DNA from 3 places in the Terrihabitans aquatilis genome. Region 1 is predicted to be linked to each of the others. Evidence: predicted binding sites of a transcription regulator. Region 1 holds the regulator's gene; each other region holds the start of a gene.

The links. The regulator PhoB, encoded in region 1, activates phosphate uptake and scavenging genes when phosphate is short. The targets are predictions, from matches to a motif close to TGTCATNNANCTGTCAT.
Positions count from the first base shown of each region.
Region 2: a site for PhoB is predicted at 1,724-1,740, ahead of ACQ6S1_RS10690 (BtaA family protein). Genes of this name have one in related genera too.
Region 3: a site for PhoB is predicted at 2,362-2,378, ahead of ACQ6S1_RS03965 (esterase-like activity of phytase family protein). Genes of this name have one in related genera too.

Region 1 is NZ_JBOCUO010000003.1:321,005-330,777, reverse strand. Features, by position in the region: gene ACQ6S1_RS12485 (Hsp33 family molecular chaperone) at 1-493, opposite strand, end outside; gene argF (ornithine carbamoyltransferase) at 523-1,449, opposite strand; gene ACQ6S1_RS12475 (aspartate aminotransferase family protein) at 1,456-2,664, opposite strand; gene ACQ6S1_RS12470 (GcrA family cell cycle regulator) at 3,038-3,553, shown strand; gene phoB (phosphate regulon transcriptional regulator PhoB) at 3,636-4,337, opposite strand; gene phoU (phosphate signaling complex protein PhoU) at 4,341-5,060, opposite strand; gene ACQ6S1_RS12455 (ATP-binding protein) at 5,135-6,361, opposite strand; gene ACQ6S1_RS12450 (heavy metal translocating P-type ATPase) at 6,626-9,145, shown strand; gene ACQ6S1_RS12445 (glycogen/starch/alpha-glucan phosphorylase) at 9,208-9,773, shown strand, end outside.
Region 2 is NZ_JBOCUO010000002.1:945,497-955,269, reverse strand. Features, by position in the region: gene ACQ6S1_RS10695 (class I SAM-dependent methyltransferase) at 1-385, opposite strand, end outside; gene ACQ6S1_RS10690 (BtaA family protein) at 412-1,662, opposite strand; gene ACQ6S1_RS10685 (DUF3297 family protein) at 1,835-2,086, shown strand; gene pqqE (pyrroloquinoline quinone biosynthesis protein PqqE) at 2,087-3,181, opposite strand; gene pqqD (pyrroloquinoline quinone biosynthesis peptide chaperone PqqD) at 3,178-3,456, opposite strand; gene pqqC (pyrroloquinoline-quinone synthase PqqC) at 3,453-4,169, opposite strand; gene pqqB (pyrroloquinoline quinone biosynthesis protein PqqB) at 4,175-5,074, opposite strand; gene pqqA (pyrroloquinoline quinone precursor peptide PqqA) at 5,111-5,200, opposite strand; gene ACQ6S1_RS10655 (glucose/quinate/shikimate family membrane-bound PQQ-dependent dehydrogenase) at 5,233-7,572, opposite strand; gene ACQ6S1_RS10650 (helix-turn-helix transcriptional regulator) at 7,794-8,927, shown strand; gene ACQ6S1_RS10645 (BrnA antitoxin family protein) at 8,954-9,193, opposite strand; gene ACQ6S1_RS10640 (ATP-binding protein) at 9,211-9,773, opposite strand, start outside.
Region 3 is NZ_JBOCUO010000001.1:784,186-793,958, reverse strand. Features, by position in the region: gene bcsS (cellulose biosynthesis protein BcsS) at 1-35, opposite strand, end outside; gene ACQ6S1_RS03965 (esterase-like activity of phytase family protein) at 118-2,316, opposite strand; gene ACQ6S1_RS03960 (exopolysaccharide biosynthesis protein) at 2,444-3,046, shown strand; gene ACQ6S1_RS03955 (NAD(P)-dependent oxidoreductase) at 3,065-3,940, shown strand; gene cueR (Cu(I)-responsive transcriptional regulator) at 4,156-4,629, shown strand; gene radC (RadC family protein) at 4,631-5,347, opposite strand; gene map (type I methionyl aminopeptidase) at 5,344-6,177, opposite strand; gene ACQ6S1_RS03935 (glutathione S-transferase family protein) at 6,171-6,836, opposite strand; gene ACQ6S1_RS03930 (pyridoxal phosphate-dependent aminotransferase) at 6,984-8,186, shown strand; gene ACQ6S1_RS03925 (DUF992 domain-containing protein) at 8,252-8,722, shown strand; gene ACQ6S1_RS03920 (LysR family transcriptional regulator) at 8,766-9,659, opposite strand; gene trxB (thioredoxin-disulfide reductase) at 9,664-9,773, opposite strand, start outside.

The sequences.
Region 1 (9,773 bases):
CAAGCCGGACGCGGGTCGGGATCTGTTCCGATTGCTGAAAATAAGTATGCGCCGCCGCCTCGAGACCCTGCCCTTCGAGCGGTACGATACCCTGATAACGGTTCATCTCGTTGCCCGGGTCGATCGTCAGAGCGAGATGACCCTTACCGAGCAGATCGCCATCAAGCGACACGTCGGCTGTTGCGAGCCTCTCGGCGTCAAAACGCGCATAGGCCCTCAGACTGTCTGGCGCCTTGTAATCGACGACCAGCATGTCGATCACGCCATCGGTCTTGGCCTGCAATTGGAAGCGGCCCTCGATCTTGAGCGAAGATCCCAGAAGCGCCGTCAGAACCACGGCCTCTCCGAGCACTTTGGAGACAGAAGCGGGATAAGCATGCCGCGCCAGCATCGCGTCGACGGACGGCCCCAGCCGCACGACGCGACCGCGCACATCCAGGCCTTCGACCTGAAAAGGAAGAACGCTGTCGTCAGCAGAAAGCAGAAGAGTCATCGGATTCCATCGCTTGAAGGGCTCACCCCCTACAGAGCGTCGAAACACCAGGCGAGCACGCCCTTTTGGGCATGGAGGCGGTTCTCCGCCTCGTCGTAGACCGCGGATTGCGGTCCGTCGATGACTTCGTCTGTGACTTCTTCGCCCCGATGGGCAGGCAGGCAATGCAGGAATATGGCATCGGGGGCTGCCAATTTCATCAGGGCCGGATCGACGCGATATGGGCACAGCAATTCCAGCCGCCGCTCTCGGTCGACATCGCCCATGGAAACCCAGGAATCCGTAATGACGCAATCAGCTCCGGCCACGGCCTCACGCGGATCGTTGGTCAGATGAAGCGTTGCCCCCTCCTCCCGCGCCCGGGAGACCAACCCCTCAGCCGGGGCAAACTCCGCTGGCGTGCCGACGATCATTTCGAAGTCGAGCTTGGCCGCAGCATGCATCCATGATGCGAGCACATTGTTGGAGTCACCAACCCAGGAGATCTTGCGGCCCGCGATCGATCCGCACCGTTCCTCGAATGTCAGAATATCCGCCAGCACCTGACACGGATGCGACTTCTTGGTCAGGCCGTTGATCACGGGAACGCTGGCGTAATGCGCAAGCTCCAGCAGCAAATCGTGGCTCAGCGCACGCACCATGATCGCATCGACAAAGCGCGAGAGCACCCGTGCCGTATCCTTCAATGCCTCGCGTTCGCCAAGTTCGATCTCCTTGCCGGTCACCATGATCGGAGAACCACCCAGATCGTTGATCCCGACCTCGAAGGACATCCGCGTGCGTAGCGACGGTTGTTCGAACACGAGGGCAATATTCCTGCCGGCGAGAAACCGCCGTTCCACAGCAACCGGGGTGTGACGCTGCGCCTTCATGGTGACTGCCGCATCAAGAATCGACCGGACATCGCCCGGTGACAGATCGGCGATGTCGATAAAATGCCGGACGCCGTTCACAATAATATCCTACTCGGCAGCGCTGCGCCCGGAGGCAAGCTTCGTTTCCAGATCACTCAAGGCCGCGTCCATGCGCTCGATCGCGCCGTTCAGATCGTTTTCCTCGATCGTAAGAGGCGGCAGCAAACGCACGACATTGTCGCCGGCTGGCACCGTCAGCACATGATGCGCGGCGAAAGCCGAAACCACGTCGCCCGGCGCCAGATGGCAGCGCAAGCCGATCATCAATCCCTCGCCACGGATCTCGGCGACGAGCGCGGGATGCCGATCGGCCAGCGCCGCGAGCTTCTGCTTCAGCAGAAGCCCCTTGTGCTGCACGCCATCGAGGAAGCCCGGCGCCAGCATCACATCGAGTACGGCATTGCCAACCGCCATGGCGAGCGGATTGCCGCCGAACGTGCTGCCATGGGCTCCCGCAACCATTCCCTGGGCCGCGCGGTGTGTAGCGAGGCAGGCCCCAAGCGGGAATCCGCCGCCAATCCCCTTGGCCAAGCTCATGATATCCGGTGTGACGCCTGATATCTCATAGGCGAACAAATGACCTGTCCGGCCCATGCCACTCTGCACTTCGTCGAAGATAAGCAGCAGATCGTGCTTGTCGCAAATCTCGCGAAGTAGACGGAGGAACGGAGCGGGCACGGCTTTTATGCCGCTCTCGCCCTGCACAGGCTCGATGATAATCGCCGCCGTTTCTGGCCCGATCGCTGCGCGCAAAGCCGCTTCATCGCCCACATCGACGTGGGGAAATCCCGGCACGATAGGGCCGAACCCTTCGAGATGCTTCTGATTGCCGCCGGCCGCGATCGTCGCCAAGGTCCGTCCGTGAAAGGCGCCATTGAACGCGATGACTTGCCAGCGCTCGGGATGGTCGTTTGCACTCTGGAACTTGCGGGCCATCTTGATAGCCGCCTCGTTCGCCTCAGCGCCTGAATTCGCGAAGAACACCACGTCCGCGAAGCTTGCTTCGGCTAGGCGCGCCGCCAGCCGTTCGCCTTCTGGAATGCGATAAAGGTTCGACGTGTGCCAAAGCTTCGCCGCCTGTCCTTGGAGCGTGGAGACAAGATGCGGGTGAGCATGCCCCAACGCATTCACTGCGATGCCGGCACCGAAATCGAGATAACGCTCGCCGTTGCCAGTAACGAGCCAAGGCCCCTCACCATGGTCGAATGCGAGCTCGAGGCGAGCAAAAACGGGCAGCAGCGAAGAGTTCGCAGTCACGGCGCCCTCAAAGAAAAAGCAGGACAAAAAATAGAAAGGCGCCGCCCAGGCCCGAGCGGCACCTCATCTGAAACAATTTTAAAGGCTGGAGTCTCTCTGTCAATCGCAGGAGCCGAGCTCTAGCGCGTTGATTTGACTCCAGACTCGAGTTTGGAATGCCGAGTTTTCCCGACAGCTGGGGAAAACAGCACGTTCCCCTTTCGGACTCTTGCGACCGAGTCCGTGCATATTGTAGTTTAGATCTCGTTAAGCACGACATCTCGTGCGCAGAACTTCAATCGAACCACTAGAGACAGTGTTTCGGTTTCCCGACCAATGGCCGGGAGCCTGAGCAAATGGATTCTGGCTGCGACCACACGACAGGGGTGCCGCAATGAATTGGACGGACGAGCGAGTCGAGCTGCTCAAGAAGCTCTGGACGGATGGACTGAGCGCCAGCCAGATCGCGGCCGAGCTGGGTGGCGGTGTCACCCGCAATGCTGTGATTGGCAAGGTCCATCGCCTGGGTCTTTCTGGACGCGCGAAGACGGTTACCAGCGCCCCTCAGCGCCCGCGCAAACCACGAGCGCCGTCTCATCCATCGACCACGACGTCCGGTCTTTACCGGGTGCAGGGAACGACGGCCCTTGCTCCGGTGGCAGTAGCCGCGCCCGACCTCGAACCCTTGCCGGCTGTTGCACCGCGCGCCCATCTGGAAGCGGTCAGCTGCGAGCGCGTGACGATCATGGACCTGCGCGAAAGCATGTGCCGGTGGCCGATCGGCGATCCCGGCCGGGAAGATTTCCGCTTCTGCGGAGCACGCTCGGACGCCGGAATCCCGTATTGCAATTATCACTCCCAGCTGGCGTATCAGCCCAGCATCGATCGTCGGCGCCGCACGGCCGCCTGATCATCAAAGCCCAAAAGAAAAAGCCGCGGAAACGCGGCTTTTTCTTTGACGATCACGCTGAATTTCAGTTCTCGATCAGCGATCAATTCGGTCGGGAGAACGTCTCGTCGAACGAATAACCGGACCCGCGGACGGTGCGTATCGGGTCTGGCCGGCGGCCACGATTGATGGACTTACGAAGACGTCCGACATGCACGTCTACCGTCCGCTCATCGATGTAAACGTCGTGTCCCCAGACACCGTCCAGCAATTGCTCGCGGGAGAACACACGACCTGGTGTCTGCATCAGAAACTCGAGCAGGCGGAATTCCGTCGGACCGAGATCGATCTCCCGTCCGGATCGGCGCACCCGCCGCGTGTCACGATCAAGTTCAATATCGCCAGCCTTAAGCTGCGAGGCGACCTGCGAAGGGTTCACACGCCGAAGAAGGCTGCGGACCCGAGCGACCAGTTCTGGCACGGAAAATGGCTTGACGACATAATCGTCGGCTCCGGTTGCCAGCCCCCGCACGCGCTCGGCCTCCTCGCCGCGCGCCGTCAGCATGATGATCGGCAGCAATTCCGTTTCGGGACGCGCCCGCAAACGGCGGCAGAGCTCGATGCCGGACAGGCCCGGCAACATCCAGTCGAGAAGGACGAGATCGGGCACTCGCTCCCGTAGGCGCGTTTCCGCCTCGTCGCCTCGGGCGACGCTCTCCACATCGTAGCCTTCGGCTTCCAGATTGTAGCGGAGCAGCAGCGTTAGAGGCTCTTCATCCTCTACAATCATAACCCTCGCAGGCATACGCTACGCACCTTCCGCGTAAGACACGGTGGTCATGCTCGTGAGGTCGCCCTTCGGGCGCTCGTCCGTGAGGACTTCGCCAAGGACCAGATAATGGATGGTCTCGGCTATGTTGGTTGCGTGATCCCCGATGCGCTCGATGTTCTTCGCGCAAAACAGGAGATGCGTGCAGAAGCCGATATTGCGCGGATCTTCCATCATGTAGGTGAGGAGCTCGCGGAACAGGGACGTGTAGATCGCGTCGATCTCTCCGTCCTGCCGCCACACTTCGAGCGCACGCTCGGCATCACGCCGCGCATAGCTGTCGAGGACGTCCTTCAACTGTGCGAGTACCAACTCGCTCATATGGTCGACGCCGCCCGCAAGTTTCGGAGGCTGCAGCTGACCTTCCAGTGCGATCACGCGCTTGGCGATATTCTTGGCGAGATCACCGATGCGCTCAAGATCGTTCGAGACGCGAAGCGCGGCCACGATCTCGCGGAGGTCCACAGCCATCGGCTGCCGCCTCGCGATCGTCAAAACCGCCTTTTCCTCGACCTCACGCTGAAGCGCATCAACCGTGCGGTCGATCGAGATCACGTTCTGGGCAAGACTGATGTCCCGGTCGAGGAGGGCGCTGATCGAGTCGCTCACGAGCTTCTCGGCCAATCCTCCCATCTCGGCTACCATTTCGCCGAGGGACTTCAGATCTTCGTCGAATTGCTTTGCCGTATGATCAGTCATGGGGCCGCCGCTCATAAGTCAAGGGTCTCTTAGAAGCTGTCAATGACGCTTGCATGACACGAGATGCGGAGCGATTACCCCTCCGCAAGCATTTTCCCGAGTCGACGCATCGTCTTTATATTCGATCGCGCCGGAGATGTTTCCAGTGCAATCGTAAAACGGGCGCCTCCCCCTTCCGGACTTTCGATCAGAAGACGTCCCCGATGCCGGGCCATGATGTGCTTGACGATCGCCAAGCCGAGCCCGGTCCCCCCCTTGTCACGGCTCTGGCCGGCATCGATGCGATAGAAACGTTCGGTGAGCCGGGGCAGATGCTCGGCCGCAATTCCGGGTCCGTAATCACGCACGCAGAACTGTGCTTCCTGTCGGTTGCCGATCGTCGTGCCAAACACGGCAACCTCGATCCGCTTCCCGGCCTGGCCGTACTTGATGCCGTTCTCGGTGAGATTCTCTACCACCCGGATCAGTTCATCGCGATCTCCCGCCGCCATCAACGGCTCGGACGGGATGGACGTGACGATGGTTACCTCGCGTTCGGTGGCGAGTGGAGCCAGGCTGTCGAGAACCGTCTTGACGATCTCGACCAGATCCACCTGATCGACGGGGCGCATGTGCTGCTTCTGCTCGATCCGGGAAAGCGACAACAGATCATCCACGAGCCGCGACATGCGGGCGGCTTGCCCGCGCATGATTTCGAGAAAGCGGGCCCGGGCGTCGACATCGTTTTTCGCGGGGCCTTGAAGGGTCTCGATGAAACCGAGGAGAGCTGCGAGAGGCGTGCGCAATTCGTGGCTGGCGTTCGCCACGAAGTCGACGCGCATCCGCTCTGCTCGACGCAGATGTGTCAGATCGTGAAGCGTCAGGAGAACGAAGTCGGGCGCCTGATCGGCCGATGCGATCGTGCGCACCGGATCGACATGAGCCTCCGTCCAGCGGTCCACCGGCACACGATCGGCATATTCAACGACACAGGCAGGCCCGCCTCCGCCTACCCCCCGAACCGCGTCCAGAACCTCCGGCACCCTCAGGGCGAAAGAAATAGGTTCGTCGGGCCGCAGATTGGACAAAGCTTCCCGGGCGGCATTGTTGAACTCTAGGACGGCCCCCCGCTGACTCAGCAAGATGGCGGGCTCCGACAGCGCCTCTATCAGCGAGCGGATCGAGGGCGGGCTCGCAACGGCGCTTTCCCGTCGGTCTTCACTCTCCGATGGTACGACCTGCGGCACGATGAGAGTGACCGCGACGATGAGCAAAGCTCCAAACAGCGCGATCAAAGGTGATACCGCGCCGAAAAGCGCCATCGCAGCCAATGTGCCCAGGGCTGCGATTATCGGCGTGGCTGCGGCCCGTAACCGACGTTCCGTATGGCTCGTCAAACGAGTCCAAGCTGAAAATTTGTGGCGCGTTACGTCGCTCATTATCCCCCCTATATAGAAGGGGCCATGACGCTATGACAGCAGCGTGACACGTCATCCAAGAGATCTGATTGCCCGCCTCAGACCTTGACCTTCCACCGAGGGGAAGGCCCATCTTGTAGGCTTGAGCAAAAAACTCCGAGAGACGTGATGGGAATCGGCGAGCAAAATACCTCCTCTCAAATCGAGGAGAAGTCTTCCGCTATCGTGAAAGATCCGGTTTGCGGCATGGATGTCGATCCGCTGCAATCTCCACACAAAGCGGAATACGAAGGATCAGCCTACCACTTTTGCTCTGCGGCTTGCCTGAACAAGTTCGAAGCGGTGCCCGAGAAATACGCAAGGCCGTCTCACAGCGCCTGCCGCGGGCATTCGCATCCTTCACCGGCGGTTGGAAAAGCCAAAGACCCCGTTTGCGGAATGGATGTCGACCCTCAAACCTCCAAACATCAGTCCACATATGAAGGCAGTATCTATTATTTCTGCTGCAATGGTTGCCGGACCAAGTTCGAGGCTGATCCGCAAAAATACCTGTCGCCGAGAGAAGCGGAGCCCGCGCCGGAAGGCACGATTTTCACCTGCCCGATGCATCCCGAAATTCGACAGGAAGGACCGGGTTCATGCCCTCTGTGTGGAATGGCCCTTGAGCCTCTTCTTGTCACGGCCGAGGCTCAGCCCAATCACGAACTGATCGATTTCACGCGTCGCTTCTGGATCGGCGCCGCCCTTACGCTTCCCGTGTTTGCGCTCGCCATGATCGAGCACCTGCTCGGCCTCCATCTTGTGGCGCCGGGAATCTCGAACGTCGTTCAATTCGCTTTGGCGACGCCTGTCGTGCTTTGGGTGGGCTGGCCGTTCTTCGAACGAGGTTGGCATTCTCTGGTGAGCCAAAACCTCAACATGTTCACGCTCATTGCGCTCGGCACGGGCGCTGCCTGGCTATACAGCACCGCTGCAACCTTCGCCCCCGGCCTTTTTCCAGAGGCCTTCCGTGGCCATGACGGTGCGGTGCCGGTCTATTTCGAGGCAGCGGCCGTCATCGTGGTTCTGGTGCTGCTTGGCCAGATTCTCGAATTGCATGCTCGCGACGCGACCGGAAACGCAATCCGCGCGCTTCTTGGTCTTGCGCCGAATACGGCTCGCCGCGTGAGGAATGGTTCGGAAGAAGACATCCCGTTGGAAGAGGTTCAGATGGGCGATCTGTTGAGGGTGCGCCCAGGTGAGAAGATGCCGGTGGACGGCACCGTCAGCAGCGGACGTTCCGCCGTGGATGAATCACTCATCACCGGCGAAGCCATGCCTGTCGCGAAGCAGGAGGGTGCGAACGTCATCGGCGGCACGATAAACGGTCAGGGCACACTTCTCATCCGAGCCGACAAGATTGGCCGCGATACGATGCTCTCCCGGATCGTCCAATTGGTATCGGACGCCCAGCGCAGTCGGGCGCCGATCCAACGTGTGGCCGATCAGGTTTCGGGCTTTTTCGTCCCGGTCGTCATTGCGGTAGCGCTCGCCAGCTTTGCCATCTGGGCGGCAGTCGGACCCGAGCCGAGCTTTTCGTATGGGCTGATCGCCGCCGTTTCCGTATTGATCATCGCCTGCCCGTGCGCGCTCGGCCTCGCAACCCCGATGTCGATCATGGTTGCCGTCGGCCGGGGCGCGGGTGCCGGAGTTCTTGTTCGCTCTGCAGAGGCGCTGGAACGGCTTGAGAAGGTCGATGCCCTCCTCGTCGATAAGACGGGCACCCTGACCGAGGGGAAGCCGTCTGTTACGAAGGTTGTGCCCACCAGTACCTTCACCGAAACGGAGGTGCTGCGCCTCGCTGCGAGCGTCGAACGTGCGAGCGAACACCCGTTGGCAAATGCCATCGTTGCAGCGGCACTGCAGCGTGATCTTTCGATCGCTCCCGTTGAAGACTTCGATTCGCCCTTGGGTAAAGGGGCGGTGGGCGTTGTCGAAGGCAAGCGCATCGCACTCGGCCATGCGGCCTTTTTCGATGAAATCGGGATCGCGACCGCGTCGCTCGCGGAGCAGGCCAACGCGTTGCGCACCAGTGGTGCGACGGTGATTTTCATTGCTGTCGACGGCAGCCTCGCAGGCCTTGCCGCGATCGCCGATCAGGTAAAGGCGACGACCCCTGACACCATAAAGGCGCTGCATCAGGCCGGCCTGCACATCGTGATGCTGACCGGTGACAACCGTGTAAGCGCGCAGGCCGTGGCGAATGCGCTGGGTATCGACGAGGTCCGCGCCGAGATTCTTCCCGAGCAGAAAAGTGCGATAGTCCGGGAGTTTCAAAGCCGTGGGCGGATCGTCGCAATGGCCGGAGATGGGGTCAATGACGCTCCGGCACTGGCCGCGGCCGATGTGGGAATTGCGATGGGTACCGGCACTGACGTCGCCATCGAAAGCGCAGGCGTCACGCTTCTGGGGGGCGATCTCTCGGGCATCGTGCGTGCACGCATCCTATCGAAGTCAACGATGACGAACATTCGTCAAAATCTCGTCTTCGCATTCCTCTATAACGCGATTGGAATTCCCGTTGCCGCCGGTATCCTCTATCCGGCGCTTGGGCTTCTGCTGTCGCCCATGTTTGCCGCGGCGGCCATGGCATTGTCCTCGGTCAGTGTCATAATGAACGCATCCCGCTTGCGCGGCTTGCGACTCTGAAACGGAGGCGGCACAGCCCTTGCCTCCTCCGTCTCGTCTACACACGAAGATGCAGGTGACCCATGCTCGAAAAGCGCCCGGATGAAACACTCATTGCAGCCGACAGCCCGGACGCCCTCGAACAAAAAATTTCCGACGTCAAAAGCGCCATTATCAGCAAAATGACGCTGGCGGTCGGCAAGGACCCCGCTTTCGCAACGGATCGCGACTGGTTTCTGGCCTGCGCTCTCACCGCCCGCGACCGGGCGACTGCCCGTTTTCTTGAAGGGAAGCGCAACAACGCATCCGATTCTAAGAAGCGGGTCTATTATCTTTCGCTGGAATTCCTGATCGGCCGTCAGCTGACGGATGTTCTTTCAAATCTCGGACTGTTGGACGTTTTCCGCCAGGCATTGGGTGATCTGGGGGTCGATTATGAACGGGTGCGGGCCACTGAGCCCGACGCCGCCCTCGGCAATGGCGGGCTGGGACGCCTGGCCGCTTGCTTCATGGAGAGCATGGCTACGCTCGGTATCCCAGCCTACGGCTATGGCATCCGCTACGATCACGGCCTGTTCCAGCAGGTTATCCAGGACGGCTGGCAGCAGGAAGTGCCGGAATACTGGCTGTCATTCGGCAGCCCCTGGGA
Region 2 (9,773 bases), on a different contig from region 1:
CGAGCGCGGAGGCCAGCACCGCCTGCCAGGGCGGGATCATCGACAGGGCATAGGAGATGACGATGCGATCGAAGCCCTCGATACCGAACAGCACGTTGGGGTCGAAATCGGTGGCGTCGGCCTGTGCCAGGCGGATGCGGCCGGAGAGACCGACGCGATCGATGGACGCCGAGGCTGTGGCGAGCATGGCCTCCGACACATCGAGGCCATGGCAGCGTGCCGAGGGATAGGCTTGCGCGATGCGGACGAGGTTGCGCCCCGTGCCGCAACCGATTTCCAGCACGCTGCCTCCCTCGGGCGGCGCAAGGTCGGCGATCAGCCCGTCGCGCCCGAGCAGGTAGAATTTGCGGCTGGCGTCGTAGATGTGCCGCTGGTGGCGGTACATCCGGTCCATCAGGGCCGCGGCGTCGCTCACGGCAGCGGCGCCAGAGTGTAGAGGTGGAATGCGCCGTAGATGGAGGAGCGGTCCTCGCGGCTGAGGCGTTGGCTCGTTTCCGCCTGATAGGTCCAGCGCGATAGGAAATCCGACGCGACACGGCCCGGCAGACAATCCTCCTCGGCCGCCGTGCGGAAGATGACACGCGCGCCGGGCTTGGCCGTTCGAGTGATCTCGCGCCACAGATCGGTGAGCTCGGTCTCGTTCATCCAGTCCTGAGCATCGAGCAGGACGACGCAATCGGTGCTTTCGGCCGGGCTGGTGCGCAGGAATTCGGTGACCGATTGCTGGCGATAGGCCACGCGGTCGGCACGATCTCGCACGGTCTCGAAATTCGCCATTTGCAGATAGGGCGGCAGAGAGGCGTCGGGCGCGGGTTCGTAGCGGCGGCCGAAGGCCTGCCAGGCGAAGTAATTGCCGCGCAAATCGAAGCCGCAGGCCAGGCGCTCCAGGCGCTGGCGCAACACCTGCGCCATGCCGTCCGGCTGGTCTCCGCACAGAGCGCGGAACTGCGCCGGCGGTATGCCGAGCCCGTACAGTGAGGCGGGCTGGCGCATCAGCCAGCGCAGCGAGCGCTTTTCGAACAATGGCGCGATGTGGCGATCGAACAGAACGCGCTGCTCCTCGCGGTCGTGCGCATCGAGCACCGCGCGCGGATCGCAGCCATAGAGGCGGGCCAGCGCGTGACCCGCGCCGATGAAGCGGCCGAGCAGGCCGTGACGGTAGAAATTGTCGGCGAACTGGTCGATGCGGCGGCGGCCGTTGGGACGGCGCGCTTTCCAATAGGCGCGGGACACCTCGTCGAGCGCGGGCGCGATGAGGCGGTCGAAGGTTTCGACATTGGCCTTGCCCTCGGACGTGCCGAAGAAGCGGAAGAAGGTGTCATGATCGGGCAGCGTGCGCAGCGCCGCGAGCTTCAGGCGGCCGAGCGCGACATGGGCCGCATTGAGGTCCACCGCCGTGATGCGGGCGGGACCGGCCGTGAGGTAGGACAGCACATTGCAACTCCCCGAGGCGATGGCGACGATGTGGTCGTCCGGCCGGACGTCGAGAGCTTCCATATCGACCAGCGGGTCTTCCCAGATCTGGGGATAGACCAGACCTTGGAAGGCAAGCGTGAACATGCGCTCCAGAACACCCGCTTTGGACATGGCCTTGTTGCGGTGGACCGCGTTCTGCAAGGTGGTGCTGGTGGTTCTTTTGGCGGCACGCAGGGAATGCGTCATCGGGAATCCGGATCGTTTTGCAATCCTTCGGCCCTATCGAATTCACGTGACCCGCATGTGACTTCATGAGACCGTCACGATCACCGGCCGAGAGCATGACTTCCCGCGCGCGCGGCTCTGCCCTATGAGATGCGGAGCATACCCTTTTCTCCACGGAGCCATTGGAGGCCCGATGACGACCGAAACCCTTCCCGACCGCCTCTGCGTCGAACCGACCAGCGAGTTTTACAACGAGGACCTGATCGCGCGTGGCGTGGGCATTCATTTCAACGGCGTCGAGAAGACGAATGTCGAGGAATATTGCGTCAGCGAGGGCTGGATCCGGGTGGCCGCCGGCAAGGCGCGCGATCGTTTCGGCAACCCGATGACGATGAAGCTGAAGGGGAAGGTCGAGCCCTTCATCCGCGAGGGCGTGGAAGGCTGATCAGGCCAGGCGGCGGTATTCGTAAACCGGCTCGCCCATCGGCGCCGCGATCTCACGCGTCAGATCTTCCATGACGTGATGGTGCGGCGACAACGTGCAGGCCGGATCGGTGGCCGCCGCATCGCCCACCAGAGCCAGAGCCTGACAGCGGCAACCGCCGAAATCGACGTTTTGACGGGGGCAGGAGCGACACGGCTCCTGCATCCAGTCGGTGCCGCGGAAGGCGTTGAATGCGGGCGAGTGCGTCCAGATCTCGCCAAGGGAGCGGTCCCGGCCCGACCAGAATTCGAGGCCGGGTATGGTCTCCGACGCGTGGCAGGGGAGCACCTTGCCGGACGGCGTGACATTGAACGTCTTGCGCGCCCAGCCGCCCATGCACGCCTTGGGATATTTGGCGTAATAATCCGGAATGACGTGGTCGATGGCGATGCGGCCGGCGAGATCGACCTTCAGCCGCTCGATCTCGGCCACGGCGGCGCGGGCGTCCTCCTTCGAGGGCATGAGGGCGTCGCGGTTCCTCAGCGCCCAGCCGTAATATTGCGTGTGGGCGATCTCGACGCGACGGGCGCCCAGTTCCATGGCGAGGCGCACCATATCGGCGGCGCGATGGACGTTGGCGCGGTGGATGACGGCGTTGACCGTCAGCGGCAGGCCGGCGGCGTTTACCCAGGACGCAACCTCGCGTTTGCGGGCAAAGGCGCCGCGATATCCGGCGATGCGGTCAGCCGTTTCGCTATCGGCTCCTTGTATAGACAATTGAACATGATCGAGGCCGGCGGCTTTCAGTTCGCCGAGCCGCGCCTCGGTCATACCGATGCCGGAGGTGATGAGGTTGGTGTAGAGTCCCTCCTCCGCGCAATGGCGCACCAGATCGATGATGTCGCGCCGCGCCATCGGCTCCCCGCCCGACAAATGGACGTGGAGAACGCCGAGAGCGGCCGCCTCCGAGAACAGGCGCTTCCAGGTCTCCGTGTCGAGTTCGAGATCCTTGCGCTCCATCTCGATGGGGTTGGAGCAATAGGGACAGCCGAGGGGACAGCGGTGCGTGAGCTCCGCGAGCATGCCGACCGGGGGTGGAACGACGTGCGCTGTCACAGTTCGACCAGCCCCTTTCCCGACATATCGTCCAGGAGCGCCCGGACATCCGTCTCGATGAGCGCACGTTCGGCGGTGAAAGCCTGCGCGAGATCGTCCACCACCTCATCCAGGGTGCGGCCATCCAGCCGGCGGATAACCTCGACGGCCACAGCATTGGGCTCGACCACGCTTTCCGGCGCAAGCAGGACCCAGACGTCGCGCACCTTATCGTGGCGCAGACGAACGCCGGGTGCGAGACGCGGGCGGAGGTCGGCGGCGATCTGCGCGGTCATGGCTCGGGCACCCAGACGCCGGGCGGGCGCCGGCCTTCGACGTAGGCATGCCAGAGCGCATCGAGCTGGGCCCAGAGCACGTCGGTCTTGAAGATCAGCGCGTTCATGACCCGGCGCTGCAGATCGGGCGTGGTCGCGTGCTCCTTGACGTAAGCAAGCGCGAATTCCGAATCCCGCTGGGCCTGCGGCGGCCGCGCGGTGAAATAGGCCAGGGTGCGTTCGTCCACGAAATCGTAATGAGCCAGCATGCCGGAGACGCGCTCGCCGATGACCTGCGGCGAGAACAGCTCCGTCAGGGAGGAGGCGATGGCTTCGAGCAGGGACCTCTCCGCGCAGAAATGGACATAGGCCTCTACGGCAAAGCGCGTAGCCGGCAGGATGCCCTCGGTGCTGGTGACATAAGCGCGGTCGAAGCCGAGCGAATCCGTCAGCACGAGCCAGCGCTCGATACCGCCCTCACCGTCCCGGTCTCCGTCGTGGTCGATGATGCGCTGACGCCATTCGCGACGCAGCGCCGAATCCTGCATGCGCGCGAGGATGGTCGCGTCCTTGATGGGGATCTGGGACTGGTAGAAATAACGGTTGAGCGCCCAGGCCTGCACCTCGGCCTTCGTGCATTCGCCGCCATGCAGGCGATGATGGAAGGGATGCCGGTTGTGGTAGCGCTCGGCGCCGATGTCGCGCAGGGCCCGTTCCAGTTCGTCCGGCGTCATCGCGTTCACAGGTCGATCCTCATGCCGTCATGGGCGACGTACCAGCCCGCCCGCTCGACCGCCGCGCGCTCGGGCGATCCATCGACGAGGGCAGGATTGCTGTTGTTGATGTGGATGAACACCTTGCGGCCAACATCGATTCCGGCAAGAGCCGCGAGCGAGCCTTCCGGGCCGTCCATCGCGACGTGGCCCATGCGCGCCGCCGTCTTGTGCGACAGGCCGAGGCGGGGCATCTCGTCGTCGGTGAAGGTGGTTCCGTCGAACATCAGGAGATCGGCTCCTTCGGCCCGGGTCCGGATCGCATCCGTGACATGGGCGCAATTGGCGATGAAGATGAGGCGGCGCCCGTTTGCCACGATATCCAGCCCGACCACACTATCGGTTTCCGCGCCGATGACGAGATCTGCGCCCTCCTGATAGAGCGGGACCTTGCCCGGAACCGGAAACGCCGTGACGGTGACGCCCACCACCGCCTCGAAGGGCGAACCGAACGCAAAGGACCGGCGCTCGACAAGGGCGGAATCCAGGACGCCGAAAATTGTGTTGGCGGCCAGGATATCGAGGCTCGCCGGGGTCGCGAACAGGGTCAGGTTCTGGCGCTCGCGCAATGTGAGCAGACCGGCCACCGCATCGACATCGCCATTGGTGAGGACGACGGAGCGGATGGGGCTGTGGCGCACGTCACCGGAAGGGCGCAATTCCGGATTTTGCAGGATCTGCTGACGCAGATCGGGCGACGCGTTTATGAGCGCCCAATTCTCTCCGTCCGCACTGACGGCAATGCCGGCCTGGCTGCGAGGGGCCACCCTTGGGTCGCCCCTCCACGCCAGTTGGCAGATCGGGCAGCGGCAGTTCCACTGAGGGAAACCGCCACCCGCCGCAGAGCCGAGAACGAGAACTTTCACGGCGCCCGCGTTGATTTCATGCCGCTACGAAAAGCCTCAATCGATGGTGTCGATATCGGCGGATTCGTAGCTGGTGACTTCCATGCCGCAGCGGGCTTCGGTAATGGCGGGGGTCGTCCAGGTCATGGCGTGCTCCTTTAGTAGTGCGACATTGTGTATCAATGAGCCTTTTTCAGGCGATAAGCAATCACATAATCCCCGGCGCGGGTTCCGACAGAGCCGTGACCGCCGGCGACAATCACAATGTATTGATCCTCACCCACGGAATAGGACATGGGGGTAGCCTGCCCTCCCGCCGGAAGCCGCGCCTGCCAGAGCTGTTCGCCGGAGGTGAGGTCGTAGGCGCGCAGATAATCGTCGATGGCCGCCGCCAGGAATGCGACGCCGCCGGCGGTGATCATGGGACCACCGATGCCCGGCACGCCCATCTTGATGGGAAGCGGGACGGGCGATGCATCGCGCACCGTGCCGTTCTTGTGCTTCCAGGCGATCTCGCCCGATTGAAGGTCCACGCCCGCGACATAACCCCAGGGCGGGGCCTGGCATGGCAGGCCGAGGGCGGACAGGAACGGCCCCATATAGACGCCGTAGGGTGAGCCTTCGTTGCGGTTGAGCCCCTGCTCGCTGCCCTTCTCATCATCGCCCGGAGGGGGCACCTGATCGCGCGGCACGAGGCGGGACGTGAAGGCGAGATAGGTGGGCATGCCGAACATGACCTGGCGCACCGGATCGACCGCCACGCTGCCCCAATTGAAGACACCGAAATTGCCGGGATAGACGAGCGTGCCCTTCACGGAGGGCGGCGTGTAGCGGCCGAGATAATTGAGGCTCTGGAACTGGATGCGGCACGACAGCTGGTCGAACATGGTGGCGCCCCACATGGACGCCTCCGTCAGCTTCGGCGGGTTGAAGGTGAGCGCCGACAGGGGCTGCGTCGGTGCTGAATGATCTTCGGGGATGGCGCCGCCGGGGGCCGGCTCCTCGGTTATGGGGATGATAGGCTCGCCGGTGCGGCGGTCCAGCACGTAGATGTCGCCCTGTTTGGTGGGCCCGATGAGCGCAGGCACCGGACCGGCCGGCATGTTGAGATCGATCAGGACAGGCTGGGCCGGCACATCCATGTCCCAGAGATCGTGGTGCACGGTCTGGCGCACCCAGCGCAACTGGCCGGTGGCGATGTCGAGCGCGACGATGGACGAGGAGAAGCGTTCCACGTTCTCCGAGCGGTTCATGCCGAGCTGATCCGGCGTCTGGTTGCCGAGCGGTATGTAGACGAGGCCGAGTTCTTCGTCGGCGCTGGAGATGGACCAGGAATTCGGCGAATTGGCCGTGTAGGTCTCATCGGGTCCGAGCGGGGCCGTGCGGTCCGGATTGCCGGCATCCCAGTTCCAGACCAGAGCGCCGGTGTTGACGTCATAGGCGCGGATGACGCCCGAGGGCGAGGTGTTGGAATAATTGTCGTTGACCGCACCGCCGACGATGACGAGCCCGTTGGCGATGACCGGCGGAGAGGTGGAATAATAATAGCCGTCCGGCTTGAACGGCATGTTCGTCATCAGATCGAGCGTGCCCTCATTGGCGAAGGTCGGGCAGACCTGGCCGTTGAGCGCATCGAGCGCGATGAGGCGGGCGTCCGAGGTCGGCAGATAGAGGCGCTGGGCACAGCTGGCGCCCGGCTGTGCCGAGGCGTCGGCGTAATAGGACACGCCGCGGCAGGTCTGATGCTGGCGCTGGTTCTCCATCGGCACCTTCGGATCGAAGCGCCAGCGCTCCTCGCCGGTTGCGGCGTCAAGCGCGATGGCAATGTGGTGCGGCGTGCAGAGATACAGAAGATCGCCGATCTTCAGCGGCGTGACCTGATAGGTGGTTTCGGGCACGTCCTGCGGGCCGCGTATGTCGCCCGTGCGATAGGTCCAGGCGGTTTCCAGCTGGCTGACATTGTCGGGCGTGATCTCGGCGAGAGGTGAATAACGCTGGCCGAAATTGGTGCGGCCGTATTGGTGCCATTCGCCATCCGGTACGGAGGTGGGTGTGGCCACCAGATTCGCCGCCAGCGGAAGGCGGCCCTCGACGCTGTGGGGATCGTTGAGCATGGATGCTCCGGCCACGACCAGCGCAATGAGGACACTGGCCGCCAGCGTGCCGCGCGCCCAGCGATCCGGCGTGGGATCGGTGACGGATTGCCGCCCGAAACCGGCACGGACCCACGGTGTGAGCAGCCACAGGCCGAACAGGATGATGATCCCGCCGCGCGGGGCGAGCTGCCACCAGTCGAACCCGACCTCATAGAGCGCCCAAAGCAGGGTGCCGATGACGAGGACGGCATAGACGAGGAGCGCCGAGCGCTGCCTGCGAAACAGCTGTACGCCCGTGAGCGCCATCAGGATGCCGGCGATGACGTAATACCAGCTGCCGCCGAGAGCGATCAGCCAGGCGCCGCCCGCCCCCAATGCCAAGCCCATGAGAAGCGCAAAGACACCCGTTATCGTGGAAATCACGGCAAACTCCCGATCCTGGCCGCGCCGCGGCACCTTCCCCAAAGGGGCATTCTGAGGGGGAATATAGGCCGTGCGTCGCAAAAGCCGAATGACCGCGATGGGAAAGCCCCGGGCGCGGGCCCACCCTTGGGTGGTACCCAAAATATAATACAACTTTTGATTGATTATGATTCTTCGTTGCCCTTTAACATGGCGGACCTTTTGACCTTGGACCCCATGCCGTGGACGACCGCCTACATCCCTGCATCGCTGCCCTTTACACAGCCGCCCAGACTCCCGCGCTGTGGCCGGATGCGCTCGACCTGATGGCGGGCCTGTTCGGCGCCGAGGCTGCCATGATCGGCCCCCTGGCGACCGACGAGCGGCGCAACGCGATGTCGTCATCGAAAGGCGCAAAGCGGGCGCAGGCGTATCAGGATCATTGGTGGGCGCATGACCGGCTTTACGACCTTCAGGCCATCCAACCCAGCCCGGTGTTCGACGAGGCACGGCTGCTGACGCCGGAGGAGCGGGCAACGCCGTTTCACGAGAATTTCGGTGGTGCCTTTGGCCTTGAGCCGCGCTTCGGCGTGACGTTCGAGGCCGCGCCCGGCCATTTCGTGGCGCTGTCGTTCAGCCGCACCACGCCCGGCGGGGTCAGCAATGCCGACACGACGTGCCTGATGATCCTGCGCGACCATCTGGAACATGCCAGCCGGCTTGTCGGATACGGCAGCCAGAATGCCGAAGGCATTTGGCACGACGTGCTCGACCGGCTGCGGGTGGGTGCTGCCCTCGTCAATGGCGATGGTGCGATCGCCTACGGCAACGCACCCTTGAAGGCGCTGCTGGGGACGGGGCTGGCGCTGACACGCGGCAGGATCCGGGTGAGCCGTCCCGACGACCAGTCCAATCTCGACGCCATGATCGCGGAAGCGCTGGCCGGGGTGAGCCCCGGCTGTGTGATCCCGCTCCGGCGTCCGAAACAGCGGCATCCCTTGTTCGTGTCGGCGCTGCCCCTGCCCGCCCCCGCCCAGATCGACCCGCTGCGGAAATCAGGCGAGGGTTCCGGAGCGCTCGTTCTGGTGATGGCGCCCGACCAGAACGCGGCGCGGCAGAAGGAATCCACCTTGCGGATGATGGGGCTGACGCCGACGGAAGCGCGGGTGGCGGCGCTGATCGCCGACGCACAATCGCCCGAGGCCATCGCCCGCATCTGCGACAGCGAGCCCTCGACGGTGCGGGTCCATCTCAAGCGGGTCTACGCCAAGCTCGACGTTGCCGGACAGGTGGAGCTCGCCGTACTGCTGGGCCGGATGAACGCGCCCCTCGCGCCGGTGCCGGCCATTCAGGCGAAAGCGGCGTTGGCGGGATAAGCCCGTGTAGCCGTCTCTGGCTCGATTCAGGCGAGGTCGGCAGCCTTGCGCAATGCGGCGTTGATGCGGTCCTGCCAGCCCGGGCCATCCTGCTGGAAGTGCTCCAGCACGTCGCGATCGAGCCGCAGGGAGACCATTTCCCGAGCGCCCGGAAGTGCGGGCGCCGCCACCGGCCCCTCGGCCGGCTTTGTCGTCGCCTTCTTGAACGCTGCCTCAGCCGTCTGACGGGCGTCTCCGCCGGGCCGGTTCCTGCTGTTGAACGCCATGGCCTTCTCTCTCCGACCTATTCCGCCGCGAGATTCGTGGCGTCGCCATCATCCGGTGCGTCCGGACGTCCGGGCGCGGTTTCCCAATCGAGGTCCGGGACGCCGACAACGCGATTGCCGCGCCGGTCCGTGCGCACCGACACGAAGCCCTTCTCTTCCATATAGGTGAGAAGACGGCGGGCGCGACCCGGCGAGCGGCTGCCGCAGATGCGCGCCATTTGCAGGTCGCCCGGACATGGCGCGCGCTCCATGGCCGCGCGGGCGAGGACGAGAAAGAGGCCCTGAAGGTCTTCCGAGAGCTGGGCGGACAAAGCCACCGCCGCGTCCCAATCCGTGCCGGCGGCGGCCTCGACCGTGACGCCCGCGCGGGCCACCGCGAGGCGGCGGCGGAATTCGGCCAGCTCCATCGGCGCGCCGGGGATTTTCTGGATGCGGCAGCGCACCACGAAATCCTGATAGAGCACCGCGATCGGGCGAAAGGAGGCTTCCGGCGTCTCCAGCACGGCCTGCAGCACCGCCTCGATGGCGGCATGACGGGCGGCGTGGTCGATCTCGGGCTCGTCGCTCTCGACGGGCGCGG
Region 3 (9,773 bases), on a different contig from region 1:
CATGCCGCTCCCCTGAAGCCTGATGTCGATGTCATTTTCGCCCGCCACGTACCCCATTCGCTTAGCGAATTTCAGGGCTTGGGGCGAGCGAAATTACCAACCGAGGCTCGAGGGATTCTACTCGGCGCCGAACTTCCCCAAACGGATCAGCTGGGTTTCGCCGGACGAGCCATCCACGCCGTCATTGTCGGTAATGATGAAAGCCGCGCCGGCCGCATCCACCGCAAAACTCTCGACCTTTTCGATGACGGTTCCGTGCGGCTTCTCAAGATCGGGCAGGAGGTCCAGCAGTTCTGTCTTCTTCAGCACCGGGATTTCCTTGGAGCCGATCGGTGCGGGCTCGATGCCGTCGAGACTGGTCTTCATCAGCTTCTTGACGCGGGCGGCATCGCCGATCTGGTTGTCGCGTTCGATGACGATCCAGCCATCGCCGGCGGCGGTCAGCTCCGAGAGGCCGATCCAGCCCTTCTCGGCCTTATCGAGCGGGTAATGCACGGCGCTCCAGGCTTTGGTTGCCGGCTGGTAGGACAGGATCTTGGTGAAGCCTTTCGGATCGTCCTTCCATTCGCGCTGTACGGCCAGCCAGATGCGCTGATTGTCACCCGAGCCGGTCACGGCGACGCCTTCGAAGCCGAAACGCGTGGCCTGCGCCTTCAGCTCTTCCGGCAGTTCGATGATTTCCTGAATAGCTCCGGCCTCATCCACGCGGACGAGCTGGGACTGTGTCGCCTTTTCCTTCTTCTCCGGATTGCCTTCGGAGGCCAGCCAGAAGCCGCCTTCGGCGCGCACCGCGATGCCTTCGAGGTCGAGGCCTTTTGCGGGCTTGCCGTCCTGAGTGACCGTCAGGGCATCGGTGATGAGCGCGGGTGTCTTGCTGGCGTCGATCGTCAGGATCTGCGCTTCGGAATAGAAACTGTCCGTCACGGCATAGAGCTTGCCGGGTTCGACGGGGTCGGCGGCTGTGCCCGAGATCGCTCCCCAGGCGATGGGCAGGCCGTTCTTGTCCGCGGATTTCAGCGTCGGATACAGGGCCGGGCCGTCCGTGCGGGCGTAGATCGTGACCTGAGATCCCGCACCGCCTTTCTCACGGGCGTCGTTCTCGCTGGCGGTGACGAAAAGATTGCGGCCGGGAATGGCGAGCAGGCCTTCCGGACCGATGCCGCCGGGCAGGATCTGGAGCAGTTCCGGCGCGGCCTTTGCGCCCGCGTCCCGGTAGACGCCGACGACGGAAGCCCGCTCCGAGCCGACGAAGATCAGACGGTCCTGGCCGAACGTGTCGACCTCGATGCCCTCGGGCTCGATCCCCTTCTTGTTGCGGTTCTCGGGATAATGGCCGATGCGCACCACCTCGTGCTCGAAGCTTGCGCCGCTTTCGTAATCGATCGTGCCGTCGCGGTTGAAGATGGTGAAGCCGCGTGAGCCGCCCTTCCAGTCGCCTTCATTCGCGGTGACGAAGCGATTGTCGTCGATCCAGTGCACGGAATCCGGCTCCCGCGGCACGTCCTTCATCGAGCCGGTGAGGCGGATCACGCCGTCCTTCTCGGTGTCGATCTGCTCCAGCGAAACGGTGCCGGCGGGGAAATGCGCGGAAATCTTCGCCGTTGCGAGATCGACGATGGCGATGTGGTTGTTTTCCTGAAGCGACACAATTGCTTCGTTGCGGTTGTTGATGTCAACGAATTCCGGCTCCGCATCGTCTGGCCCGATGGCGGCGATTCCGGTCAGATCGACGATCTGCTTGCCGGCGCAATCCGGCTCGCCGTCCTTCAGGCGCACGATGGTGAGATTGCCGGTCGGCAATTGGGGGATCGCACCGTCGTTCAGCTCCTCGTCGCGCTCGTTCTCGATGACGATGGCGAGGAATGCTTTGTCCGGGCTCGAAGCGATGGAATCGGGCTGGCCGCCGAGCTCGCATTTCGCCACGACCGCCTTCGTGGCGAGGTCGACGACCGCGAGATGGCCGTCGGGGCTGGTATAGGATTCGGAGGTGTTGACGGCGACATAAGCCCGTCCGCCCACGATCTTCACCGAGGTTGGTTCGCCCTCCAGCTGAACGAAGCCGGCCGGCTTGGGCTGGGCGGGGTCGATGATGTCGACCAGGCCAAGCGCCCCGCGTTCGCTGTCGGTATAGGCCAGCAGATTGCCGTCCTCGGTGGCGCTGATGATCTCGGCGATGGTTTTCTTCTCGATGTCCGCGCCTTCGGGCAGATTGCGAACCACTGGGAACGTGGCCACGCGATTGAACATTTCGGCGGCTGAGGCGGGCGCGGTGCCGGCAAGAAGCATTGCGGACAAAGTGAGAAGGGGCGCGCGCATAAGGAACCTTCCGGTAGGATAAGATTGTTGCCTTACGAATGCGCCGTGACGGCGCGATGACTGCCTCTTAGCCGCCGCTTTACCAGCTTCGGGTATTCTTGGAACGATCAGTAGAAAAAGAGGTCGAGTGGAACAGCGTGCCCCCCGAACCTCGGAATTGATTTCCGAGCTGCCCGACAGTTTTCCCGGAGACACGCTGACGCTCGGCGAGCTGATCTCGGCCCTGCGCAATCGCGCGTTCGGCATGGGAATCCTGCTGTTCGCCATTCCCAACATTTTCCCCATGCCACCGGGCATCCCGGCCATCAGCGGCGGCGTTCTGATGCTGTTCGGCCTGCAATTGGCAATGGGCCGTTCGAGCCTGTGGCTTCCGGAGAAGCTCGCCCGCCGCAGCATCGGCCGCGACACGTTGCTGCGTATCTCGGATCGCTCGCTGCCCTGGATCCGCCGCTTCGAGAAGTTCAGCAAGCCGCGCATGCAGCAATTTGCGACGCCTCTGGCCGCGCGCGGCGTGGGGGCGATGATCTTCGTGCTGGGGCTGGTGCTGTTGATGCCGTTCCCGCTGCTCGGCAATATTCCGCCGGGCATGGCCGCCTGCGTGTTCGGCCTGGGCCTCGTCGAACGTGATGGCTTGATCGTGCTCCTGGGCTATTTGGCCTCTGTCGTGGCTCTGGCGCTGACGGCGCTTGCCACCTACGCCATCTATTACGGCGTCACCTGGTTCTTCTGATTCTGCGGACGTTTTCTCATGTCGCTCAAGCTTTCCTTTCTCGGCACCGGCCTGATGGGTGCCCCCATGGCCCGGCGCCTGCTGGCGGGTGGCTTTTCGCTGACCGTCTGGAACCGAACGCTTGAGAAGGCCCAGCCTCTGGCCGAGCAGGGGGCGATCATTGCCGCCAATCCGGCCGACGCCGTGCGTGATGCCGATATCGTCATCACCATGCTCGACAGCGGTGCGGTGGTGACGGACGTTCTCTTCGCGCAGGGCGTGGCCGAGGCGTTGAAGCGCGGTGCAGTCATCGCGGATATGAGCTCGATCCCCCCCGCGATCGCCCGGGAGCATCATGCCCGCCTGGCCGGACAAAGCGTGCATCATCTCGACGCGCCGGTCTCCGGCGGCACGGTCGGAGCAGAGGCCGGCACACTGGCCATCATGGTGGGCGGTGAAGCAGATATATTCGAGCGCGTGAGGCCGGCGTTCGCACCGATGGGCCGTGCGCTTCATGTCGGGCCCACCGGATCCGGGCAGCTGGCGAAGCTCGCCAATCAGGCCATTGTCGGCATCACGATCGGAGCCGTGGCCGAAGCGCTTCTGCTGGCCGAGCGGGGCGGGGCCGACCCTGCCGCCGTGCGAGAGGCCATCCGTGGCGGCTTCGCGGAAAGCCGGGTGCTGGAAGTGCATGGCCGGCGGATGGTGGAAAACGACTTCACCCCCGGTGCCCGCGTCACCACGCAGATCAAGGACATGCAGACCATCGTGGCTGAAGGGGAAGCGCTGGGGCTCGACCTGCCGCTCAGCCGTGACGTGCTTGTTCGCTACGAAGACCTTCGCGATCGCCTTGGCGGCGGCGACCTCGACCATGCTGCCCTGTTCCTGCAATTGCAGGCAGAAACCTCGCATTAACCCATCTTCGTGACCGCGCCGGCTTGGAACCAACATTCGTTGGCTGGTGTTTCGTGTCCAGGAAGGTTGGGGGAATGATGAAGGGCATCCGCTTTGGCTGATTTGCGTTTCTTTTCTCCCTCGGCTCTCAGGGTTTTTCAGGTTTCTTCCATGAGGTGCGGGGGCCAAGGTGCCCTGGTTTCTCCGGACGACGCCGAAGCGAAGGGAAGCGCGCGATGAACATCGCAGAAGCCGCACGCCGTGCCGCGCTGACGCCGAAAGCCATCCGCTTCTATGAAGCGCAGGGTCTGCTGCGTCCTGACCGCGCCGCGAATGGGTACCGCGCCTTCAACGATCAGGACGTGCACACGCTGCGTTTTCTGAAACGAGCGCGTGATCTCGGATTTTCCGTGGAAGAATGCCGGGCGCTGCTCGCGCTCTACCATGAGACAGAGCGTTCGAACGCCGAGGTGAAGGCGCTAGCGGAAAACCGCGTTGCGGAAATCGACCGGAGACTCGCCGATCTCTCGTCCATCCGCTCGGCGCTCGCGCATCTCGCCAGTACCTGCAGTGGCGACGAACGGCCGGAATGTCCCATTCTGGAAGATCTGGCTGGCGGCAACGATTTGTCGGAGAGCGACTCAACACGGGAGCGCAGCGGCAAGAACGGATCAAGCGTCCGGACCGAGCGACGCTCCTCCGCAGCTTAGCCTAGAACAGTCCGAGGCTTTTCAGGCTGCAATGACCATCCCGGCCCACGATGATGTGGTCATGCAGCTTGATGCCAAGAGGCGTCGCGACCTCGTTGATCGTGTGGGTCATGGCCACATCGGCTCGGCTCGGCTCGGGATCGCCGGAGGGATGGTTGTGCACCAGCACGATCGCCTTGGCGGAGAGTTCCAGAGCGCGGCGCACCACCTCGCGCGGATAGACAGGCGTGTGATCGACCGTGCCGGTCTGCTGCACTTCGTCGGCGATCAGGGCATTCTTGTTGTCGAGGAAGAGAATGCGGAATTGTTCGCGATCCTCGAACGCCATAGCGGTGCGTATGTAATCGAGCACCTTGTTCCATGAGCCGAGCACGGGCTTCTTGCCGATTTCCCCACGCGCGAAACGTCGGGCCGCCGCCTCCACCAGCTTGATCTCGGTGACGGCCGCTTCCTTGATACCCTTGGTTTCCATAAGCCTGGCCGGCGGCGCCGCCACGACTTCCGCGAACGATCCGAAGCGGCGGATCAGTTCCTTGGCGATGCCTTTGGTGTCCTGACGAGGGATGGCGCGGAACAGCAAGAGCTCGAGAAGCTCGTAATCGGGCAGGGCGTCGGCGCCGCCCTCGCGAAAACGGCTCCTGAGGCGATCGCGGTGGCCGAAATAATGCGGAGCCTCGCTCAGTCCGCTCGGCTTTCCGCCATCCTCGTTCTTGCTCATGCCCGCGCGGCGACAGGATTTTCGAGGCCGGCCCGGGACAGGGTGAAGATCTCCACCCCGGTCTCGGTCACGCCGACGGAATGCTCGAACTGAGCCGACAGCGAGCGGTCGCGGGTTACGGCTGTCCAGCCGTCGCTCAGCACCTTCACATGCGGGCGCCCGAGATTGATCATCGGCTCCACGGTGAAGATCATGCCGGCTTTCAGCTCCACGCCATCGCCGGCGCGGCCGTAATGCAGGATGTTCGGCTCGTCGTGGAACAGCTGCCCGACGCCGTGGCCGCAGAAATCGCGTACAACGCCCATGCGCTCCTCGCCTTCCGCATAGCTCTGGATTGCGGCGCCGATATCGCCCGTCGTCCGGCCGGGCGCGATGACCGCGATGCCGCGCATCAGCGATTCGTAGGTGACCTCGATAAGGCGTTCGGCCCGGCGCGGGATCGGGCCGGCGGCATACATGCGGCTGCTGTCGCCATGCCAGCCGTCCAGCAAGACCGTGGCATCGACGTTGAGAATGTCGCCCTCGCGCAGCGGCTTGTCGCTCGGGAAGCCGTGGCAGACCACATGGTTGATCGAGATGCAGGTGGAATGAGTGTAACCCCGATACATGAGCGTGGCGGGGAGGGCGCCATTATCGAGCACGAATTCGCAGACGGCGCGGTCAAGCTCTGCCGTCGTGACGCCCGGCGCCACCTTGTCGGCCAGCATGTCCAGCGCCTCGGCAACGAGCTTGCCGGCCCGGCGCATGCCTTCGAAAGCCTCTTCTCCATAAAGGCGGATCTGCCCCGTCTTGCGGGTGGAGGCGAGGGAGGCGTCGATGTAAGTCATGATCCCGCTGTATGTAAGCGATCCGCAGGTGTTGAGCCAGATGTCTCCGTGGATGGGCGCCACGACATGGGCACAAAACCGTTCTGCCGGGAAAAACGCTGCAGCCAGATCCGTACGGCCTGAAACGGGGTCAGATCGAACCCGCCCTCGTGCGCGAGGTGCGTGTTGGCGTAGAGCGCGATATCCGCCAGCGTTGGAGCCTCACCGCCGAAAAACGGATGGGCCGCCAGATAGGTCTCCATGACGCGCAGCGCCTCGTAGCCCCGATCCTCCCATTCCTCCAGCAGGTTCTGCTTCAGCTCACGCCCGCCTTTCTGCAGAGCGAGCCAGAACCGCGCCTGCCCGATAAATGGATCGTGGGAATGCTGTTCGAAGAACATCCAACGCAGGGTTTCCGCGCGGGAGAAAGGCTCTTGCGGAAGCAGGGGGCTGCCCTCCGCGAGGTAATGCATAATGGCGCCCGATTCCGGCAGTGCCCGGCCATCTGCCAGGATGAGGATCGGCACCTGGCCGGCGGGGTTCATGCGCAGATAGTCCGACGTCCGGTTGCCGCCGGCTAGGATATCGACATCAAGCAGCTGAAACGGCGCGCCGAGAAGCGCCAGCGCCAGACGCGCTTTATAGCTATTTGCCGAGCTTTGCATGGAGTATAGCTTATACATACCGATTCACTGCGTTTTATTTGCTGGAACGTCAAGCAGGCATTCCAGTCTGTTCCAAAAGTGTTGCATTTGCCGCTTGCGTGTTTCGCTCTTGCGCACTAGGTTCCGCCCCGTTTCAATATCCCCCAGCCAGTCCGGAGAGTAATTATGGGCTTCCTCGCCGAGAGCCTCAGCCGCGTTAAGCCGTCCGCCACGCTTGCCGTCACCCAGAAGGCGCGGGAGCTGACGGCCCAGGGCCGGAGCGTTATCTCGCTCGGCGCGGGCGAGCCCGATTTCGACACTCCGGACAACATCAAGGCCGCCGCCATTTCCGCCATAGAGCGTGGCGAGACGAAATACACGCCTGTGCCCGGCATTCCGCAGCTGCGCGAGGCCATCGTCAAGAAGTTCAAGCGCGAGAACAATCTCGATTATCTCCCTTCGCAGGTGATCGTCGGTACCGGCGGAAAGCAGATTCTCTACAACGCCTTTGTGGCGACGATGAATCCGGGGGATGAAGTCATCATCCCCGCGCCGTATTGGGTCAGCTATCCGGAGATGGTGGCGCTGAATGGCGGCGAGCCTGTGATCGTTTCGACCACGCAGGAGAACAATTTCAAGCTCCAGGCGGCCGATCTCGAAGCGGCCATCACGCCCAAAACCAAGTGGCTGATCTTCAACTCGCCGTCGAACCCCTCGGGCGCCGCCTATACGCGCGACGAACTCAAGGCTCTGACGGACGTGCTCGTGAAGCATCCCCATGTGTGGGTGCTGACCGACGACATGTATGAGCACCTGACCTATGGCGATTTCACATTCGCCACGCCTGCCGAAGTCGAGCCCGAGCTCTACGAGCGGACCCTGACGATGAACGGCGTGTCGAAGGCCTATGCCATGACCGGTTGGCGTATCGGCTACGCAGCCGGTCCGCAGCAGCTGATCAAGGCCATGGACATGATCCAGGGCCAGCAGACCTCGGGCGCCTGCTCCATCGCCCAGTGGGCGGCCGTCGAGGCTCTGGAAGGTCCGCAGGACTTCATCGCCGAGCGCGCCAAGATTTTCGAGGAGCGTCGCGATCTGGTGGTGTCGATGCTGAACCAAGCTCCCGGCATCGATTGCCCGTCGCCGGAAGGCGCGTTCTACGTCTATCCGTCGTGCGCAGGCACGATCGGCAAGACCGCGCCTTCGGGCAAGGTGATCGAGACCGACGAGGACTTCGTTTCCGAATTGCTCGATTCCGAAGGCGTGGCGGTCGTCCACGGTTCGGCTTTTGGACTCGGCCCCAATTTCCGCATCTCCTACGCCACGTCGACGGAGAAGCTGGAAGAAGCCTGCCGCCGCATCCAGAAGTTCTGCGCCGAACTGCGCTGAGCCCAGTAGGAACCTTGCCTGAACACGCTGCGTTCTGACGCCAGCGTGTTCAGGAGGTTCTTTCGATGAAAAAGCTCGTATTCGCGGCGGCCCTCGGCGGCCTCCTGCTGCCAATGGCCCCGGCGCACAGCGCCACCGAAGCTGGCCTCCTGGAATGCGACGTGTCCGGCGGCGTCGGATTGATCGTGGGCTCCACGAAGGCCATGAGCTGCCGCTACACGTCAGCCGACGGCAAGATCACGGAACCTTACAGCGGCGAGATCAGCAAGGTCGGCGTCGATATCGGCGTCACGGGCAAATCCGTCATGGTGTGGACGGTCCTTGCCCCGACGGACACGTTGAGGCCGGGTGCTCTGGAAGGCACCTATGCCGGCGTTTCCGGGCAAGCCACGGTGGGCGTCGGCGCGAGCGCCAACGTGCTGGTCGGTGGCTCTGATCGCACCATTTCACTGCAGCCGCTTTCGGTAGGCATGCAGACGGGCCTCAACGTGGCCGCAGGCATCGGCTCGATCACGCTGCGTTCGCCGACGCGCTGAGTGTGCGCGCGATAAAAGAAAGGCGCTCCCGGGAGCGCCTTTTTCATGACCAGCCGGAGACCTTCGCCAGAAGGAAATCCCGGAACACCTGGATACGCCGCACGCTGCGCAGCTCTTCCGGATATGCGAGGTAGGCCTCCAGCACCGGCGTGTCGTAATCTTCCAATACCCGGACCAGACGATCGTTCGGCTCATAGAGATATTGCGGCAGCACGCCCAGGCCGACGCCCCCTTCGACCGCGCGCTTCAGCCCCAGCATGTTGTTGACGGACATGCTCGGCTGGCGCGGATCGGAATCCTCGCGCCCCACATAAGCCAGCCAGTTCAAGGGCTGGAGGAATGTCGGCACCAGGCCGCCGAAGCCGACGATACGGTGCTTGTCGAGATCCGCGGCGGTCTTCGGCTGGCCGAAACGCTCCAGGTAATCCGGCGATGCGTAGACGTGGTAATGGACCGGGAACAGCTTGCGCTGGATCAGCTCAGACTGGGTGGGCTGCCTCAGACGAATGCCGACATCGGCCTCGCGCATGGCAAGGTCCAGCTCGTCGTCGGTCAGCATAAGCGTGACGAAGATCTCGGGATAGAGATCGAGAAATTCACCGAGCAGGGGCGACAGCCAGCCGCCGCCGAGGCCGACCGACGTCGTCACCTTCAGCACGCCGTGCGGGCGTTCGCGGCTATCGGTCAGCAGGAGCTTCGTGGATTCCAGCTTGGCGAACAATTCCTGCGTGGTGCGGAACAACAATTCGCCCTGTTCCGTCAGCAGCAGGCCGCGCGCGTGGCGGTGGAACAGCGGAACCTTCAACTCGGCCTCGAGCGCCGAAACCTGTCGGCTCACCGCGGATTGGGACAGGCCCAGTTTATCGCCGCCATGGGTAAAGCTCTTGGCCTCAGCCGCGGCGTGGAAGATTCTCAGCTTGTCCCAATCAAGCGACATGGCCTTATTCCGCAGCCATTGCAAGGGAGGCCTGGGCGTGCAGGTAGCGCTCGGCATCGAGCGCCGCCATGCAGCCCATGCCGGCGGCCGTGACCGCCTGCCGGTAGACCTTGT